DNA from 2 places in the Methylocystis sp. genome. Region 2 is predicted to be linked to the other one. Evidence: riboswitches for the same ligand, from Rfam matches in the RefSeq annotation. Region 2 holds a riboswitch; the other holds the start of a gene.

Region 1 (5,440 bases), on a different contig from region 2:
CTCGAATTGATCCTCCCAGCGGAAGTCGAAACGCGCGCGGCTCATGGCGTCGTCGCGTTCGCGCGCCGCCGGATGGCCCTTGGCGAGATCGGCCGCATGCGCCGCGATGCGATAGGTGATGACGCCGGTCTTCACGTCGTCGCGATCAGGCAGGCCGAGATGCTCTTTAGGCGTTACGTAACACAGCATGGAGGTGCCGAACCAGCCGATCATCGCCGCGCCGATGCCTGACGTAATGTGATCGTAGCCCGGCGCAATGTCGGTGACGAGCGGACCGAGCGTATAGAACGGCGCCTCGCCGCAAACGCTGAGCTGCTTTTCCATATTGGCTTTGATCTTATGCATCGGCACATGGCCGGGCCCTTCGATCATCGTCTGACAGCCCTTGTCCCAGGCGATTTTGGTGAGTTCGCCGAGCGTCTCCAATTCGGCGAATTGCGCGGCGTCATTGGCGTCGGCGTTGCAGCCCGGACGCAGACCGTCGCCCAATGAGAAGGACACGTCATAGCGGCGCATGATGTCGCAGATTTCGTCGAAGCGCTCGTAAAGGAAACTTTCCTTGTGCTTCGACAGGCACCAGCGCGCCATGATCGAGCCGCCGCGCGAGACGATGCCGGTGACGCGAGTCGCGGTGAGCGGCACATAGGCGAGACGCACGCCGGCGTGGATGGTGAAATAATCGACCCCCTGCTCCGCCTGCTCGATCAGCGTGTCCTTAAACACTTCCCAATCGAGCTTCAGCGCATCGCCGCCCACCTTCTCGAGCGCCTGATAGATCGGCACGGTGCCGATCGGAACCGGCGCGTTGCGGATGATCCAGTCGCGGATGTTGTGAATGTTGCGGCCGGTCGAGAGGTCCATGACGGTGTCGGCGCCCCAGCGGATCGCCCACACCATTTTCTCGACTTCTTCCGCAACAGAAGAGCTGACGGCGGAATTGCCGATATTGGCGTTGACCTTCACCAGAAAATTTCGGCCGATGACGACCGGCTCCAGCTCCGGGTGATTGATGTTGGCCGGAATGATGGCGCGGCCGCGCGCGACTTCCTCGCGCACGAATTCCGGCGTCACGAATTCGGGGATCGCGGCGCCGAAGCTCTCGCCGTCGGCGATGCGTTCTTTCGCGACATCGAGCGCGCGTTCGCGGCAGAGATTCTCTCGATGCGCGACATAGATCATCTCTTCCGTGATGATGCCTGCGCGGGCAAATTCAAGCTGCGTGACCGGCTGCGCGCCCGATGCGCGATAAAGCCTGCGCTCGGCCGGGCATGGCGGAACGAGCCGCTCGCCCTCGGCGAAACCATTGTCCTCAGGCTTGATCGCGCGGCCTTGATAGGCCTCCAGACCGGCGCGCGAAGCGAGCCAGGGCCGCGCTGAAGGTAGGCCTGCCGAAAGGTCGGGCGTGAAGGACGCGCATGTATAGGGGCCGGAGGAATCATAGACCCGAAGCGGCGGCTCGCCGGAAGAAGGGTGCAGCGGAATTTCGCGACACGGAACGCGAATGTCGTCGCGCCCTTTCGGCGACGAATCGAGTTTGCGCGATTTGCCGATGGCGCCGGCGGTGACGCTCGCCGGCAGGCGCTTGTCGTGAACATTCATGCTCGCGCTCCTTCATCGCGCTTCGTCAAGAGAAGCGGACGCTCGGTCAGGAAGACGAAGGGGGCGAAGCGTCACTGCGTCGACGCGGGCGCGCCGTCGCTCTTTCGCTGGCCTTCCCTACGCCGGCATGACCCGGATCAGGTTCGACGGGTGCTTCTCAGCCGCGCTTGCGGCGCCCCTCGCCATTATGGAAAAATTAGCGCGTTCGTATTCGTGTCGCAAGTTCGCGTGGCGATGCAGCCAAAATGCGTATTGCCCTGACGAGCTTGGACACATGCGGAATATGAATTTTCACGGTCTGTCATCCGGGGAAGCCGCCCGGCGCCTTGCCGAATACAGGCCGAATGAGCAGCCGAAGGCGCCTCCTCCGGGGGTATTGGCGATCGCGCTGCGCACGCTCAGAGAACCGATGTTCTTTTTGCTTGCGTCGGCCGCGCTGCTTTATCTTTTCGTCGGCGAACTTGGCGAAGGCCTGTTCATGGTCGTCGGCGCCGGCGCGTCGATTGCGCTTGTCGTGCTGCAGGAGCTGCGGACCGAGCGCGCGCTTCAAGCGCTCAACCGACTGGCGGAGCCGACCGCGATCTGTCGGCGTGACGGCGTCGAGCGTCGCGTGCCGGCGCGCGATCTTGTGCCCGGCGACCTTATTCTTGTCGGCGAAGGCGAGCGCGCGCCTGCCGACGCGCTGTTGATCGGCGGCGACGCGTTGGTTGTCGACGAGTCGCTCCTTACCGGCGAGTCGGCCGCGGTGACGAAGACGCTTGCCGACGAGCGGCTTACGACCGAAATTCCCGATCCCGGCGGGGAGCACACGCCTTTTCTTTTTGCCGGAACGATGATCGCGCGCGGCTCTGGAATGGCCGAAGTCCTTCGCACCGGCGCGCGCACGGCGATGGGCGCGCTTGGCGCGTCGCTCGCGACGATCGAGAGCGAACCCAGTCCTCTGCAGCAAAGAACCGGTAGGCTGGTCGCGACGCTGGGCGCCTTCGCCCTGCTGTTCTGCCTGTTGGTGTTTCTTGCCTATTGGCTCGTGCATGGCGATTGGTTCGAAGGCGCCATCGCCGGCCTCACGCTCGCTATCGGCCTTTTGCCGGAAGAATTTCCGATGGTGCTCGCGATCTTTCTCGCGCTGGGCGCCTATCGGCTGGCGCGCCGCAACGTGCTGGTGCGCCGCACGTCGGCGACCGAAACGCTGGGCTCGACTTCGATTCTTTGCGTCGACAACACCGGCACGCTCACGCAGAACCGCATGCGCGTGGCGTTTGCGGTCGTCGATGGCGATGAAACGACTGAAGCGCCGGACCCGGAAAGGCGCCGGAAGCTGGTACGCGCCGCCTTGCGCGCGTCGTCATTGAACCCCGTCGATCCGATGGACCGCGCCGTTCACGCTTTTGCGGCGGACGCTGGCGTGGCGCTGGAAGGCGAGCCGGTTCGAAGCTTTCCGATCCGCCCCGACCTCCTCGCCTTCATTCAATGCTGGCGCGATGAGTCAGGTGAGAGCTACGCCGCGAAAGGCGCGCCGGAAGCGATCTCCAAACTCGCGCGACTTTCCGACGAAGAACGCGCGCGCCTTGATCGTCAGATCGGCGATTTCGCGCGTCGCGGGCTGCGCGTGCTCGCCGTGGCGACGACGGCGCCGCTGCCGCAGGCGCCGCCGCCGGAGCTGGCTTTATTCAACCTTGCCGGACTGCTCGTCTTTGAAGATCCGCTGCGCGCAGACGTCCCCGCCGCCGTGACGGCGGCGCGACGCGCGGGGATCGCCGTGGCGATGGTCACCGGCGACTATCCTGCGACCGCCCTCGCGATCGCGCGCCAGGCGGGGCTTGACGCTGACGCTGGCGCGTTCACTGGCGCGGAGATCGCGGCGACGCCAAGCGAGTTGCTTCCAGAAAAAATCCGCAACCTGTGCGTCTTCGCCAGAGTCACGCCGACGAGCAAGCTGGCGCTCGTCGAGGCCTTCAAAGCCGACGGCCAAATCGTCGCCATGACCGGCGACGGAGTCAATGACGGGCCGGCGCTCGCCGCCGCGCATATCGGCATCGCCATGGGCCAGCGCGGATCGGATGTGGCGCGCGAAGCCGCCCATATCGTTCTGCTCGACGACAGCTTTGCGTCGATCGTCGCTGGCGTGGTGCTGGGTCGGCGCATTTTCGCCAACCTCCGCCGCGCGCTCACCTATGTGACGGCGATTCATATTCCGATCGCCGGCGTCGCTCTCACGCCAATTCTCATGGGCCTGCCGCCTCTGCTGCTGCCCGCGCATGTGGTGCTGATGGAATTGATCATCGACCCGACCTGCGCGCTCGTTTTCGAATCGCAGCCCAATGAGCCGGACGCGATGCTCAAACCGCCTCGCCGGCGCGACGAGCCGCTCTTTGGCCCTCGCGAACTCTGGCTCGGTTTCGTGCAGGGCTTTGTCGTCTTTCTTGCCGTGATGTCGGTCTACGTAATCGACAACGGCTTTGGCACGCCCGAGGCGCAGGCGCGCGGTCTCGCCTTCGCGACCCTTGTCGTCAGCAATCTCGTGCTCGCGCTCTCGGATGCGCTGCCGCGCGGCGCTTCGCTATTTTCGCACGACAATCTCGCGTTCTGGCTCGTCGCCGGGGCAGCCGGCTGCATGCTGGCGGCGGCCCTTTTCGTCCCTCCGATATCTGAGCTTTTGCGCTTCGAGCCGCCGCCATGGCCGAAGCTCGCGCTGGCGCTGACGCTCGCCGCGATCGCCGGAAGTTGGTTGGAAACCTGGCGTCGGCTGCTCTTTCCGACGCCCGTGGCAGTACCAAAAGATGGAGCGGCTTGAGCTTGACTGGAGCGAGACCGCAATATAGCTTCAAACGCAAAAACGCTTGTGTTGCAAAGACGTAACAGGCGGTCAGAATCTGTGAATGGAAAGAGATAATTAGACCAGCAGGGCTGGACGCGTCTCGCAATCTGTAAAACAGTCCCGAAAGGCACTTAAATTTGACGCAACAGGCGAACGCTCGCGATTGGCGGGTCGGAGAGAGGTTCGCCTTGGGACTGGCCGCCGATGAAGAGTTGGATTTCCTGCAGCTTCCTCTTCACGCTGACGGCGTTTGCAGCGCCTTCGATCGCCTATGGCGCCGACGGATATTTCCTTACAGGCTACGGTCCGCGCCAGAGAGCCTTGGGCGGCGCCGGCGTCGCTGACTCCCGCGACCCGATGGCCATGTCGATCAACCCGGCAGGCATTGTGGGACTTGAACGCGAATTTCAGGTCGGCGTCGGCGCGAGTCTGCCCGAGCGCGGGTATTCGACCGTAGGTCGACCGGTAGTCCTGGCGCCTGGCGATGTGCGGAGCGGTCGCCCGCTCTTTCCTGTGCCCAATGGGGCCTATGTCCAGCCGATCGACGCCGAGTCCGCATGGGGCGTCGCCACTTATGGCAATGGCGGTCTCAACACGTCCTATGACTTCGGCCATTTCAAGCCGCCTGTCCGAGCGCTTGGCGGCGCGATCACCGTTTCTCCTTCCTTCGGCGGAATCCTCGGCGGAGGCTGGGCGGGCCTCGACCTTCAGCAGTCCTTTTTGAGCGCCACCTACGCCAGAAAATTTGGTCCGATCACTGTGGGCTTCTCGCCAACGCTGGCGATCCAAATGTTCAACGCGCAGGGACTGAAAATTCTCTCTCCCTACTCGTCCAACATGTACAATTTTTCCGACATGGCCTATGATTGGTCGGTCGGCGGCGGGTTCCGCGTCGGCGTCGAATGGCGCGCGACAAATGAATTGCGATTTGGCCTCGCTGGCGCGACGCCCATGTTCATGTCGAAGCTGGACAAATATAGGGGACTTATTGCGGACCAAGGCAGTTTCGACATTCCGGCGACC
Region 2 (14,857 bases):
CTTCGGGTCGAGAACGCCCGCGCCGGCAATGCCGTGAATGCCGAGGAAGGCGCTCAGGGCGGCCGGCGAATTTGCCAGCGCCCGGATGAAGTTGGGAACCGACCCGAGTCCGCTCTGGACGGCGTCCAGAAGCTGTTTGGCCTCGGCGGTGGCGGTCTGAGGGTCGATAACGGCGACACGAGCCATGGGATCATCCTCAACTGATTGGTCAGGCGATGCGCTCTGCATCGCTCGATTTCACTGTGGTTCATCGCGCTGTTTGAAAGAATATGCGACATATGCAATTCATTATTCCGTCGATCGGAACAGTATGGATCGTCTGCACGAGATTGAGGTCTTTGTCGCGGTCGCCGACGCCGGTAGCTTTGCGAAGGCCGGCGCTCGTCTCAGGCTCTCGCCGCCGGCTGTCACGCGAGCCATCTCGGCGCTTGAGGATCGGTTGGGCGCGCGGGTCTTCAACCGGACCACGCGCAGCCTCGCCATTACCGATGTCGGGCAACGGTTTCTGGAAAGCGCGCGGCGTATCCTGATCGATCTGGAGAGCGCGGAAAAGGAGGCGGTTGGGGAAACGGGCGCGCCTCAGGGACACCTCACGGTGACGGCGTCAATCACTTTCGGCCGATTGGCGCTGGCGCCCATCGTCTGCAGCTTCCTCGCCCAGCATCCACGCGTCTCGATCTCGGTCGTGCTCCTCGATCGGATCGCCAATCTGGTCGAAGAAGGCATCGATCTCGCCATTCGCATCGGACCGCTACCCGACTCCAGTCTCGTCGCCAAGCGAGTCGGGACGGTTCGACGCGTCTTGGTCGCCAGCCCTGGCTATCTCGCTCGCCGCGGCGCGCCGGCATTGCCGGCGGATCTGCGCCTGCATTCGATGATCGCCTTCACCGGGCTGACGCCCAATCGAGAATGGCGTTTTCTTGATGGGAGAAGCGGCGCCGCCGTCTCCATCGCGCCGCGCCTCGAGATCAATGATGCGGCGGCTGCGATCGCGGCGGCTGAGATGGGGGACGGGATCACCCTCGCGCTGTCCTACATGGTCGCAGACCACATCCGGGAGGGCCGCCTTGTGACCGTGCTCGATGACCTCGCGCCGCCGCCCGTTCCGGTTCATCTCGTCTATCCGCAAAACCGGCTGATCGCGCCCAAACTGCGGGCTTTTCTCGACTTCGTCACCCCGCGACTTAAGGACACGCTGGAACGCCTGAGGCTTCGAGAGGGAGACGCGCCCTGCGATCGAGATTGAAATGACCTAAGCCCAGCGTCGGCGGCGATTTGTCGGTTCGATCATGAATTTGGCGGTCGCGAGCCTCTGCAGCTTCGCTCTTCAATTCATCGAGCGGCGTCGGCTCGACGGGGGCACGGCTCCGATGCGCGAATTCGCGAGCGCGATTGGGAAGCCCATCGGCGGCTTGTTCATGACGCCCGTAATGGGCGCAGCCGCTTGCCCTTTCCAGACCCGCTCCTAGGTAAGCCTGCGCCTGCCGCTCTCTGCGCTCGGCGACGAGCGGCGGTTTTCTGCGGCTCGCCCGCCGCTCGGATGAGGTCACGGTTTCTCAACAATGGAGGCGCTTGCGGATTTACGACAGCGATATCGGGAGGCCGCCTATCGCCATCTTGCAATGATGGAGAGGATGTCATGGCCGAACCCCCGACTCGCCGCGGAATCCAGGGATCCTTTATTGCTCTTGTTGCCGGCGTTGGCCTTCTGACGCTGGGAATTTGGATTGGACCGACTTGGGAAGGAATTGTGTTTGACGCCATCGGCATGGCGTCGCTGGTCGCGCTTCTTTGGCTCTTTTAGCCGTAATGGCGCGCGTTTTTTGAGGACAATGACATGTTGAAATGGCCAGTCGCTCTTACGATCTTCGCCGCCGTCGCGGCATGTTCAACCGTCGCACTCGCACAGACGCCGCCGGCGGCTCCGGATTGCGCGGCGCGGGCGACGGAAAAGAAGCTGCATGGCGCGGCGCTGAACAGTTTCATGAAAAAGTGCGACAGGGATGCCGCCGCCGCTACCTGCGAAGCCGCCGCGGCCGAGAAGAAATTGGCCGGCGCCGCCAAGGCGAGCTTCACCAAGAAATGCATCAGGGACGCAACCGCGACGCCGGGCGCTCAATGAGGCGCTGCGCGGGCGCTTTGCGCCTGCGCGCCGCCATCAAAAATCATCGTCTTCGAGAAACACGTTGCACTCTTGAGGCCGCCACTTGGTGTTTGCCGCATCCTGAATTCTTCGATGCGATCTCAAGAGCACATGGCGAAGCCCCTCGCCGGGCGCGAGGCTGAACCTGTGTTCCAGCGCCGTGCGGCTGACATAGACGCGGACCAATTGGGCGCCGTACTGCGCTTCCCAAAAATAATAGGCCCGGCCATCGCGATAATGCGTTGTCGGCGGATCAATCTCGCCGACGGCGAGATCCAGCAATTGCAACATGCCTGCTCCTTGGCGGTGAATTATGCGTCTTCGAAACCGGATCGTCGCGAGAAAAGCGGCGGGCCTATAATCCCGCATGACCTCTATAAATCGTAGAGTTGAAGGTTCCGCGACCAGTCCGAATACGAGTGGAGCGCTTCTCATAGCAAATCGGCGTGTTCGCCCTTTTTCGCGAGTGTGTCGCGAATGTTGCGCGCATTCGAGCAGCCGCGCCGAAAAGGCGTTCGTGAAAGGGCCGCCGATACCACGCAAAGCTGACGCAACTGGGAATTTTTGTGTGAGAAGCGACAGCTTCGAGTGAAATGCGATTGCTTCCAACGAAAAGCGGCGGCCTCGTTAAAGTCCGCCGCTAGTCGATAGCTGACGCCTGAAAACGGGGGGACGGACGCCTGCTATCAGTTCCCACCTTGAGTGGTTGGCGCGTCATAGCACGACGGCGCCGCCGCCATTTTTCGTGACTGTGTCTCGACTGTTGCGTCGCGCTCGGCGGTTGTGGCGAAAAGGCGTTCACGAACCGGTAGCTCACGCTGCATTTGGGCGCGATCGCGCAAATGCAGATGACCTATTGCCGTTAGAGTTTGCTTTTCAGCCGCTTCCATAAGTCGATGACGTGCGGCCTCGCCCATTCGAAGAGGGCCTTCGCGCTTTTGAACGCCAGGCGGCTGACGGTTTTCACCAATTCAACCGCTCGGTCGAACCATGGCAAAAACCAGCTGTCAGGCGGGATTTTCGCCCGCGCCCAGGCGACCCAGTCGTTGCCGATCTGCGACGCCGCGCGCCCCAACACGCCCCACGGATCTTCAACCGGCGCGCGCGCCACCGCGTCGCGAAAACGAGCGAACTCGGCCGCAATCTCAGACTCCTTGCGGCGCTCTTCATCGAGTTGGCGAGAAAGCTCGCTGGCGTGCGTCGCTTCCTGCTCCGCATGGCGCTCGCTGGCCTCGGCCTTTTTTTCGCTGCGCTGCGCGATCAGCACATCGGCGGCGATTTCTCTAACCGACTCGTCGACTTGCAGCGCCATGGCCTCATATTTAGTAAGTAAGTTGTCGCGCTGCTCCGTCACATCGCGCAGGAGCGCGAGCAATTCCTCGCGGCTGAGATTTTCGTGCTCGATGTCCTTGGGGACCATAGGGATTGGGCTGCCGGGCAAATCCGCCTCCGGGGATGACGCTTTCCTCGCCCCCGCCGCCTACCGCGACAGCAGGGCCAAGATGGGACCGCATTCTTAACTAATGCGGCCGAAGCTTGCTGTCCAACGCGGCGCGTGCGTTCAAATATCCACTGACCGGAAAAAACTGGTGGGCGCTTGACGGCGGTCGCGCGACTAGCGCGCGGCTCGCGAAAAAGCGGGAATCGGTTTTTCGCATAGAGCGCGCTCCAAACTTTTTGAATCGATCACGCTGCGTTTAGACGATTCCGCCTAAACGCAGCGTGATCTAGCGCATCAGCGCGGCGACGCCCGGCAGAATCTTGCCTTCGAGCCATTCGAGAAAGGCGCCGCCCGCCGTCGACACATAGGAAAATTCCTGGGCGACATGCGCCTGATTGAGCGCCGAGACCGTGTCGCCGCCGCCGGCGACCGAGAGCAGCTTCCCCTCGACAGTGAGCCGCGCCGCCGTCTGCGCCACAGCGTTGGTGCCTTCGTCGAAAGGCGGTAGTTCGAACGCGCCGAACGGGCCGTTCCACACCAGCGTCTTGCATTTGGCGAGAAGCGCCTCGACATGGGCGATCGACTTCGGCCCGACGTCGAGGATCATGTCGCTTTCGCCGACATGATCGACCGAGACGATATGCGACGGCGCATGCGCCTCGAACTTCTGCGCGACCGTGGCGTCGATCGGCAGCACGATCTCGCAGCCGGCCTTTTCCGCCTTGGCGAGAATCTCCTGTGCGGCGCCGGCGAGATCATGTTCGCACAGCGACTTGCCGACGGCTTTGCCTTGCGCGGCGAGGAAAGTGTTCGCCATGCCGCCGCCGATGACGAGATAGTCGACCTTCGCGACGAGATTGCCGAGGAGTTCGAGCTTGGTTGAAACCTTCGCGCCGCCGACGATCGCCATGACCGGGCGCTGCGGATGGGCGAGCGCCGATTCAAGCGCTTCGAGTTCCGCCTGCATGGCGCGGCCGGCGAAGGCCGGGAGTTTATGTGCGATTCCTTCGGTGGAGGCATGGGCGCGATGCGCCGCCGAAAATGCGTCGCTGACGAAAATGTCGCCATTCGCCGCGAGCGCCGCGATGAAATCGTCAGCGTTCTTTTCTTCGCCCTTGTGGAAGCGCGTGTTCTCGAGCAGCGCGACGTCGCCGTCCTTGAGCGCGTTGACGACGCGCGCCGCCTTCTCTCCGACGCAGTCGTCGGCGAAAGCGATTTTGCGCTTGAGCGCATGTTCGAGCGCCGGGAGCACTTGGCGCAGCGAGTCCTCCTCGACGCGCTGGCCTTTCGGCCGGCCGAAATGCGAAAGCAGAATCACCCTGCCGCCCTTTTTTGTGATCTCGTCGATCGTCGGCAGCGCGCGTTCGATGCGCGTCGCGTCGGCGACGCGGCCGTCCTCCATCGGCACGTTGAGATCGACGCGCAGCAGCACGCGCTTTCCTTTGACGTCGACGTCGTCGAGAGTGCGGAAGGCGGTCATAGGAAGCGTCCAATCGCGGCTTGAAAAAGAGGCGCGGACCGCAAGGTCCGCGCCGGCATGTTTGGCGAAGCTTACAGAAGCTTGCCGATCGTCGCCGCCACATCGGTCATGCGGCCGGAGAAGCCCCATTCATTGTCGTACCAGGACAGGATCGACACGAGATTGCCGTCCATCACCTTGGTCTGGTCGAGATGGAAGCAGGACGACAGCGGATTGTGATTGAAATCGATCGACACGAGTTTCTCGCTCGTATAGCCGAGCACGCCTTTGAGCGGGCCGTCGGCGGCGGCCTTGATCGCGGCGTGCACCTCGTCCTTCGTCGTCGCGCGTTTCGCCAAAAACTTCAGATCGACCGCCGAGACATTGGGCGTCGGCACGCGCATGGCGAAGCCGTCGAGCTTGCCGTTGAGTTCGGGCAGCACCAGCCCAACGGCTTTCGCCGCGCCGGTCGAAGTCGGAATCATCGACAGCGCCGCCGCGCGGGCGCGATAAAGGTCCTTGTGCATAGTATCGAGCGTCGGCTGATCGCCCGTATAGGCGTGGATCGTCGTCATGATCCCCTTGTCGATGCCGATCGCCTCATGCAGCACCTTGGCGACCGGCGCGAGGCAGTTGGTCGTGCATGAGGCGTTGGAAATGACAAGATGGTCCTTCGTGATCTTGTCGTGATTGACGCCATAGACGACGGTGATGTCGGCCCCGTCGCCCGGCGCCGAGACCAGCACGCGCTTCGCGCCGGCGTCGAGCAACAGCTTCGCCTTGTCGCGCGCGGTAAAGAGGCCGGTGCATTCCAGCGCGATGTCGATCTTGAGCTCCTTGTAAGGAAGCTCGGCCGGATTTTTGATGGCGGTCACTTTGATCGGGCCACGGCCGACGTCGATCGTGTCGCCGGCGACTTTCACTTCATGCGGAAAGCGGCCGTGAACGGAATCATATCGCAGCAGATGCGCATTGGTCTCGACCGGGCCGAGATCGTTGATGGCGACGACTTCGAGGTCCGTGCGCCCGGTCTCGATGATGAAGCGCAGGATATTGCGGCCAATGCGCCCGAAGCCGTTGATCGCCACTCTCACCGTCATTTCATAACTCTCCTTGCGCCGCGGCAAACTTGCGCGGCTTTCGCTTTTCGTGCCCTGGGGCATCGAAGGCCGGGGTGTGATAGCACCTCGCGCCCCCCTGTCAACGCGCCGAGGCCGCGCCATTGCGAGCGGTTTCGAATTGCTTGATTCATGATAGGAACAGGCAGGCGCGCGAATCGCCCGGCGCGGTTCGTCGCGACCAAAAGCCTTGCGACTCCGGCGACCGGCGATGAACCACTCAGATAAGCGCGACAACGAAAACGCCAAGAGGATAGAGGCCGACATCGCCGAACTGCAGATGGCGATCGCGCAATTGGAGCGCATTGTCGCCGACAAGCTCGAAGACGAGCTCTCCAACGCCGAACTTTTAGAAGAACTCGCCATCATGCAGGACGACCGTTCGCGACTCGCGCTCGATCTCGACGCCGCCCTGGCGCGGCAAAACGCGTTGGAGAAAAGCCGCGACGAAGTGTTGCGGCGGCTCGATGCCGCGAGCGAAGGCGTCGCCGCCGCGCTCGGCGCGGCGGTCGCGGCGCCGGTTCGGGAGGACTGACATGGGCTCCGTGGTCCTCTCCATCGCCGGCCGCACGTATCGCATGTCCTGCGAGGACGGCGAGGAGCAGCGCATCGAAGCGCTTGCCCATTATCTCGAGGGTAAGATCGGGTCGATGCGCGCGAATTTCGGCGAAATCGGCGAGCAGCGCATCATCGTGATGGCGGCGCTCGCCATCGCCGACGAGGCGTCCGACGCACGCGCCAAAGCGCAGGCGGTGGAAGCGGAGTTCGCCGAATTGCGCGCCGAACTCGACGCCGCGCGCAAGGCGAATGACGCGCTGTCGGCGCGGGCGTCCGAGGCGCTCAAGGACGCGGCGCGCCGGCTCGCAAAGCTCAACGGCGATCTGTCGAAGCCGGCCGCGCCGGCGGACGATCTTCTATAGAAGGGTTTTCAATAGGCCTTTTGAATTAAACGATATCCGTTTGATCGGTTCGGCTGTCATTCCCGACGCGCGCAATGCGCGCGATTGGGAATCCAGAGCAAAACCAGCATTCCTGCCACGGCACTGGATTCCCGGTCGGGCCTTTGGCCCGCCGGGAATGACATGGTCCAATCAAACGGATCAACCGGAATCCGTACTACTTCGCCGCCCAGTCCATAATGCTCGGGTCGGTCTTGGCCTTTTCGAGATTGTCCGCCTGTTCGGACAATTGAAAATTGAGATGCTGCGCCGTCATCGCCTCGGCGCCGTCCGACATGATCGCGATCTTCATCTGCTCGGTGGCGAGACGATTGAGCTCATTGATCCATTGATTGAGATGGAGCATCAGCTTCCGTTTGCGCTCTCTTTGAATCTCATGCGACGAATCATTGTTGTCGGACAGCGCCAGTTCTTCCTGGGTCTGCTCAATCATTCCGTCGATCTTCTTGAGGTTTTCTTCAGCGGCGGCGAGCTGGTCGGCTGCGCCGGATTTCGCCTTTTCCACTGCCGCTTCCGCCTCGGCGTGCGCCTTCTTGAGATTGTCGAGGCCGTTCTGCAGCCATTTCGACTGGAGTTTGAGAAGCGAGTCGCGCGGCACCCCGCTGATGCTTAAGGAATTCGGAATGGGGAAGTATTGACCAAGTTGCGCGGCGGCGGCGGGCGTGGCGACAGTTGCGCCAAGCCAAGTCGCGCAGGCGATCAGGCCAAAGAGGGCCAACGTCCCGTGGAGGCCGGCCGTTTTGCGACGGAAGTTCATGATTTCTCTCCCCATATGCAGCGCTTTTCCATGCGCTTTTCTCGATCAAACTGGGCTATCGATTGAATTCTGGCAAGTGCCGAAGCGCTGCGCCGTAACGAGATGCCGGGCGCGCAACGCTTGACTGCCGCCACGTTTTCGCGCGAGCCTGTGAGCGCCGGGGGAGCCCCGCCCGGCGGCGCGCGTCAAAGCCGCCGCCAAGGGGCTGAGAGGCCGCAAGATGCGCCAGGAGGCGCAGGAGCGGCGACCCTTTGAACCTGATCCAGTTGAGACTGGCGGAGGGATGGTGTCGACAAATTCCGTAGATGGGCGTCGTTCATGCCCGCGCGCGTGATCGGCGCCGGCGTCGCCGGCCTGTGCGCTGCCTATGCGCTTGCCAAGAGGGGCGTCGACGTCGAGATCGTCGAACGCGAACCGGGGCCTGGCCTGGGGTGTTCGCGCTTCGCTGGCGGCATGATCGCGCCGTGGTGCGAATTGGAAAGCGCTGAGCCCCTGGTTGCGACATTGGGCGAAGAAGCGCTCGATTTCTGGTCGCGCGAAATCGGCGTTGCGACGGTCGCCGGCAGCCTTGTCGTGGCGCCCTGGCGCGAGCGGGCCGAAATTTTTGATTTCGCCCGGCGCACCCGCCAGTTCGAAACTTTGGACGGCGAGGGAATCGCGGCTCTGGAGCCGGAGCTTTCCCGTCGCTTCGAGGCGGGGCTGTTCTTTCCCAAGGAAGCGCATCTTGATCCCCGCGCGGCGATGTCCGCGCTCGCCAAGCGTCTTACGCGAATGCCGAATGTGGTTTTTCGTTTTGCGCAGGACGGCGCCGAGCCGGCGCCCGTGGCGGATTGGTCTGTCGACTGCCGCGGGTTCGCCGCGCGCGACGCGCTTCCCGGCCTTCGCGGCGTTAAAGGCGAAATGCTGATCTTGCGCAGCGAAGAGATTTCTTTCTCGCGTCCGGTGCGTATGCTGCATCCGCGCCGGCCGGTTTACGTCGTTCCGCGCGGCGAGGGACTGTTCATGGTCGGCGCGACGATGATCGAGAATGAGGAGCGGGCGCGGGTCACCGCGCGCTCGGTCGTCGAACTGGTCAATTCGGCCTTCGCCATCCACCCGGCCTTCGCCGAGGCCGAAATCGTCGAGACGGGGTCGGATCTGAGGCCGGCTTTCGCCGATAATCTGCCCCGTCTTTTGAAAAGGGATCGCACGCTCTATATCAATGGGCTCTACCGCCACGGGTTCCTGCTCGCGCCAGCTTTGGCGCGCCGTGCTGCTGAGGTCGTCTTGAACGACGAGCTCTTCCCAGAGGTGATGGATGCTGATTCAAATCAACGGACGACCGCAGGACGTCCGCGCCACGACGTTGCAAACGCTGCTGCAGGAACTGGGGTATGACGAAAAGACGGTCGGCACCGCCTTGAACCAGGAGTTCGTGCGCGCCAAGGACCGCGCCGAGACGCCTCTTCGCGAAGGCGACACCGTCGAAATCGTGACTCCGAGACAGGGCGGGTAAGCGAGCCTGAATGAACGACCCCCTGGGGCTCTATGACATCGCGTTGTCCTCGCGGCTGCTGCTCGGGACGGCGCGCTATCCGTCGCCCGCGATCCTCGCCGAATCCATTCGCGCGTCAGGCTGTGAAATCGTCACGGTTTCGCTGCGGCGCGAGGCCGGCAGGGCGCGGGCGGGCGAGGCGTTCTGGAGCCTGATTCGCGACATCGGCGTCCGGGTGCTGCCCAATACCGCCGGCTGCCGCACCGCCAGGGAGGCGATCGCCACGGCGCAGATGGCGCGAGAAGTCTTCGCGACCGACTGGATCAAGCTCGAAGTGATCGGCGAAGAGGATACGCTCCAGCCCGACGTCTTCGGGCTCCTCGAGGCGGCGCGGGTTCTCGTCGACGACGGCTTCAAGGTCTTCCCCTATACGACCGACGATCTCGTCGTCGCCGAAAAACTGCTCGACGCCGGCTGTCGCGTGCTGATGCCCTGGGCGGCGCCGATCGGCTCGGGGCGAGGCGTCAACGATATTTTCGCGCTGCGGGCGCTGCGCGCCCATTTTCCCGACACGCCGCTCATCGTCGACGCCGGGATCGGCGCGCCCTCCCACGCCGCGCTGGTCATGGAAATGGGCTATGACGCGGTGCTGCTCAACACCGCTGTTTCGCGCGCCGGCGACCCCGTCTTAATGGCGCGCGCCTTCGCCCTCGCGATCGAAGCGGGAAGGACCGGTTTCCGCGCCGAGCCGATGACCCCGCGCGACATGGCCGAGCCTTCAACGCCCGTGATCGGCCGTCCCTTCGACAGATTGGCCTGAGGGAACCGGCGAGTGGCGGCGATTAAACTCGATCCCTTCTACCTCATCGTTGACGACGCCGACTGGCTTCTCCGCCTGTTGCCGCAGGGCGCCAACCTTGTGCAGCTTCGCGTGAAGGACCGCGACGAGGCCGAGACGCGCGCGCAAATCGCGATGGCGCGGGACATTTGTGCGCGACAAGGCGCGCAGCTCGTCGTCAATGATCATTGGCGGCTCGCGATCGATGAAGGCTGCGACTTCGTCCATCTCGGCCAGGGCGATCTCGACGGGGCGGATATTCCAGCGCTGCGCCGCGCCGGCGTAAGGATCGGCGTATCGACCCATGACGAAGCCGAGCTCGACCGCGCGCTGTCCCTCGCAGCGGACTATGTCGCGCTCGGGCCGATCTATCCGACGCTTCTTAAACAGATGGAATTTGGGCCCCAGGGGCTCGCCCGGATCGGCGTCTGGAAGGCGGCGATCGGGGACACGCCGCTGGTTGCCATCGGCGGACTGACTCCCGAGCGCGCCATCGCCGCGCTCGCCGCCGGCGCCGACAGCGCCTGCGTCGTCACCGATATTTTGCGCAGCCCTGAGCCAGAGGCGCGCACGCAGGAATGGCTCTCCGCGACGCAGCCCTGGCGCGTTGGCGATGGCTTCTTCGCGCCGGATTTCGCCGGCGCGAGCATATGCCCTTCGCCCAATCACGGGCCGCGGCTGCGGCCGATCTCGTCTCTGGTGCTCCATTACACCGGAATGCAAACCGGAGAATCGGCGCTCGCCCTTCTCTGCAGCCCCCACTCGAAGGTCTCGGCGCATTATGTCGTCGAGGAAGATGGCCGCGTGCTGCAGCTCGTGCCCGAGTCGCGGCGCGCCTGGCACGCGGGAATAAGCTTCTGGGCCGGCGAAACGGACATGAATTCCGCGTCGATCGGAATCGAAGTCGTTCATCCCGGTTACCTCGACCCGCGTCCCTATACGGCGGCGCAGATCGAGGCGACGGCGGCGCTCGCCAAGGACATCTGCCGGCGCCACGCCATTCCCCCTGAGCGCGTGCTGGCGCATTCCGACATTGCTCCCGGCCGCAAGCAGGATCCCGGCGAGTTCTTCCCCTGGGAGGAGCTTGCCAAGCGCGGCGTCGGGCGCATCGTCGAGACGGCCTTCTCCGAAGGCGCGACGACGATCGCGCTTGGCGACGAGGGGGCGAAGGTGGCCTCGCTTCAGCGCGACCTCGCCGCTTACGGCTACGGCGTCGAAGAGACCGGCGTCTACGACGCGCAGACGGTCCACGCGGTCGAAGCGTTTCAGCGCCACTTCCGGCGCGCCAAGGTTGACGGCCGCGCCGACGGCGAAACCCGCGTCGCGCTCGCCCATCTCCTCGCGGCGCTGGGAGAACGGGTTTGAAGGCCGTTGTAGTGACGGGCGCCTCGACGGGAATCGGCGCCGCCTGCGTCGACCTTCTGGTCGAGAAGGGATTTCTCGTTTTCGCCTCGGTCCGCAACGACGCTGACGCCGACGCGCTCACCGCGCGGCACGCCGCCGCCGTCGTTCCGCTCTATTTCGACGTGACCGACGCTGACGCCGTCGCCGACGCCGTGCGATGCGTCGAGGCGCGGCTTGCCGGCGAGACGCTCGCCGGCCTCGTGAACAATGCCGGCATCGTGGTTCCCGGACCTCTGTTGCATCTGCCGATCGAAGATTTCCGGCGTCAGATCGAGGTCAATCTCATCGGGCAGCTCCAGGTGATCCAAGCCTTCGCGCCGCTGCTCGGCGCGGGCGAAGCGCGGCGCGGGGCGCCCGGCCGGATCGTCAATATGAGTTCGGTCGCCGGGCGCTTCGCCGCGCCTTTCCTCGGCGCCTACAACGCCTCGAAATTCGGGCTCGAAGGCATGTCCGACGCGCTGCGCCGCGAGCTGATGGTCTATGGCGTCGACCTGATCCTGATCGAGCCCGGCAGGATCGCGACGCCGATCTGGGACAAGGCCGAAGAGACCGATCTGCGACGGTTCGAGGGCACGCCCTATGCCGCTCCAGGCCGTAGAATGCTGAACTGGCTTGTTCGGGAAGGCCGACGCGCCCCCGGTCCGGAGGTCGTCGCGCGGGCGGTCTTGCGGGCGCTGACCGCGCCGCGCCCGCCCGCCCGCATCCCGGTCGTCAGGAACCGCTTTACCGACTACACGCTGCCCAGCCTGATGCCAGCGCGGCTCGTCGACTGGCTGACGGCGCGGCGGCTGGGGTTGGTGAAGAAAGATTCGGGCGGCTCGCAGGAGGGTTGATCGCACGGGATGCAACGGGAGAATCGTCCGGGGCGGGGCGACCGGACGAATGTCTCCAGCAGTAAAGCGAGGATCCCCGTCCTTCTCCCGACAGCTCTGCTGTCTGGGGCGCTTGACCTCGAACCCGTTACGGGCGACCTATCGGCGTCCGCAACGACCGCCGGAGCGAACTCCGTGAACGAAGCCGTCCAAGAGACCCGCCTGCCCGATCCGGTGGCCGCCGAGCCGGCGCCGCGCCGGCCGACCTGCGCGGTCGCGATCGGGACCGGACCCGGCGCCGTGATCGTCGGCGGCGTCGCGCCCGTCGTCGTCCAGTCGATGACCAACACCGATACGGCCGACGTGGACTCGACCGTGGCGCAGGTCACGGCGCTGGCTCAAGCCGGCTCGGAACTGGTGCGCATCACCGTCGATCGCGACGAGGCGGCCGCCGCCGTCCCGCACATCCGCGACCGGCTCGACCAGAAGGGCGTCAACGTCCCGCTCGTCGGCGACTTCCACTACATCGGCCACAAGCTTCTCGCCGATCATCCGGCCTGCGGCGAGGCGCTCGCCAAATACCGGATCAATCCGGGCAATGTCGGCTTCAAAGAGAAGAGGGACAAGCAGTTCGCCTCGATCGTCGAGCTTGCCGCCAAGCACGGCAAGGCGGTGCGGATCGGCGCCAATTGGGGCTCGCTGGATCAGGAGCTCTTAACCTATCTCATGGATTTGAACCACGCCTCCGACCGGCCGCTCGACGCGCGCGCCGTGACCCGCGAGGCGCTGGTCCGCTCGGCGCTGATGTCGGCGCGCCGCGCCGAGGAGATCGGCCTCGATAAGAACCGCATCGTCATTTCGGCGAAAGTCTCGGCGGTGCAGGACCTCATCGCCGTCTACCGCATGCTGGCCGCGCGCAGCGATTATGCGCTGCATCTCGGCCTGACTGAGGCCGGCATGGGCTCGAAGGGCGTCGTCGCCTCCTCGGCCGCGCTCGGCGTGCTGCTGCAGGACGGCATCGGCGATACGATCCGGGTATCGCTGACCCCCGAGCCCGGCGGCGACCGTTCGCTCGAAGTGCGCGTCGCCCAGGAAATTCTGCAGACCATGGGCTTTCGCACCTTTGTGCCGCTCGTCGCCGCCTGTCCGGGCTGCGGGCGCACCACCTCGACGGTGTTTCAGGAGCTTGCGCGCGACATTCAGGAACATATCCGCGCCCGCATGGCGGTCTGGCGGATGCAATATCCCGGCGTCGAGACGCTCAATGTCGCGGTGATGGGCTGCATCGTGAACGGGCCGGGAGAGTCGAAACACGCCGACATCGGCATTTCGCTGCCCGGCACCGGCGAGACGCCGGCCGCGCCCGTCTTCATCGACGGCAAGAAAGCGATGACCCTGCGCGGCGAGGGCATCGCCGAGGACTTCACCCGCATCGTCGACGATTACGTCACCCGCCGCTTCGGCGGCGAGAAGGGCGAGGCGGCGGAGTAGGCGACGCCTTCGTCTCTCTCGCGTCATGGCCGGGCTCGTCCCGGCTATCCACGAAAAGATGCGCGGTGACCTCGTGGATGCCCGCGACAAGCGCGGGCATGACGCGCGAAATGTTAAGGCTTCGGCCCATTTGACGCCTCTCGCAACGCCTCCGCGGCCCTACGCAGATCGCGCCAGGCGGCAGGTTTCAGCGCCGCGCTTTTCAGCATCGCTTCGAGACTGGAAAACACGAAGGCGCGCGCGAGATGCGCGCCGCAGCGCGCTTCATAGATCTTGCCGCGCAGCTTGCCGACAGGCTCCTTCGTCGCGAGCATGACCCGCGCCGGCGCCTCGCCAAATAGCAGCAGAATATCGGGTCGCGCCAGCTCCACCCGGCGGCGCGCGAAGGGCGCGAAAATCGCCGCCTCATGCGGCGTCAGCGCGCGATCGCCGGGCGGTCGCCAGGGCGAGACATAGGCGAGCGCGGCGCTTTCCCGATCGAGCCCGATCGCCGCGAGCACATTGTCGAGGAGCTTCGCCGTAAGCCCGCTGAAGGCCTCGCCGCTTGTCTCTTCCGCCACGCCCGGCGCGGCGTCGAAGGCGACGAGACGAGCGTCCGCCGCCCCGGCGCCGAACAGAAAATGCTGGGCCATGTCGCGAAAGGGCGCGTGCAGAAATTCGGCGAGACGCGCGGCGAGGTCGTCGAGGTCGCGCGCATTCGCGGCCGCTTCCTCGGCGGCGCGAATGGCTTCGTCGGGCGCGACGATCGGCGCCGCCGCGGGGCGCGGGCGCTCCATCGCCGCAGGCGGCGGCGGGGCCGGTCGTGCGGCTGGCTCCGCTGTTTCTGCAAGGGGCGCAATGCTTGCCCGCGCGCTGTCCGCATAGCGGTCGTGCGGCGCCTCGTCGAGCGCGAGATCGACGCCGCTCGCGACATGCCAGTCGAGGAGCGCAAGGAGCGCAGCGCGAGTTTCGGGGGTGGAAG

What was found. A riboswitch is a leader RNA that binds a small molecule or an ion and turns the genes downstream of it on or off. The one in region 2 is predicted to bind thiamine pyrophosphate.
Region 1: it holds a riboswitch for thiamine pyrophosphate, as region 2 does, so the genes downstream of both, thiC (phosphomethylpyrimidine synthase ThiC) here and AB7I51_RS00560 (FAD-dependent oxidoreductase) in region 2, are expected to answer to the same signal.

What each region holds. Positions count from the first base shown of each region.
Region 1 covers NZ_JBFWVN010000003.1:9,483-14,922, reverse strand. Annotated here, with positions in the region: gene thiC (phosphomethylpyrimidine synthase ThiC) at 1-1,599, opposite strand, end outside; TPP riboswitch at 1,696-1,789, opposite strand; gene AB7I51_RS02445 (cation-translocating P-type ATPase) at 1,874-4,393, shown strand; gene AB7I51_RS02440 (OmpP1/FadL family transporter) at 4,622-5,440, shown strand, end outside.
Region 2 covers NZ_JBFWVN010000001.1:108,535-123,391, reverse strand. Annotated here, with positions in the region: gene AB7I51_RS00610 (carboxymuconolactone decarboxylase family protein) at 1-186, opposite strand, end outside; gene AB7I51_RS00605 (LysR family transcriptional regulator) at 311-1,246, shown strand; gene AB7I51_RS00600 (PsiF family protein) at 1,838-2,122, shown strand; gene AB7I51_RS00595 (hypothetical protein) at 2,159-2,434, opposite strand; gene AB7I51_RS00590 (hypothetical protein) at 3,006-3,584, opposite strand; gene AB7I51_RS00585 (phosphoglycerate kinase) at 3,871-5,064, opposite strand; gene gap (type I glyceraldehyde-3-phosphate dehydrogenase) at 5,136-6,143, opposite strand; gene AB7I51_RS00575 (DUF4164 family protein) at 6,373-6,696, shown strand; gene AB7I51_RS00570 (cell division protein ZapA) at 6,698-7,081, shown strand; gene AB7I51_RS00565 (hypothetical protein) at 7,278-7,877, opposite strand; TPP riboswitch at 8,027-8,179, shown strand; gene AB7I51_RS00560 (FAD-dependent oxidoreductase) at 8,196-9,254, shown strand; gene thiS (sulfur carrier protein ThiS) at 9,223-9,372, shown strand; gene AB7I51_RS00550 (thiazole synthase) at 9,383-10,171, shown strand; gene AB7I51_RS00545 (thiamine phosphate synthase) at 10,184-11,554, shown strand; gene AB7I51_RS00540 (SDR family oxidoreductase) at 11,551-12,426, shown strand; gene ispG (flavodoxin-dependent (E)-4-hydroxy-3-methylbut-2-enyl-diphosphate synthase) at 12,601-13,896, shown strand; gene AB7I51_RS00530 (uracil-DNA glycosylase) at 14,010-14,857, opposite strand, start outside.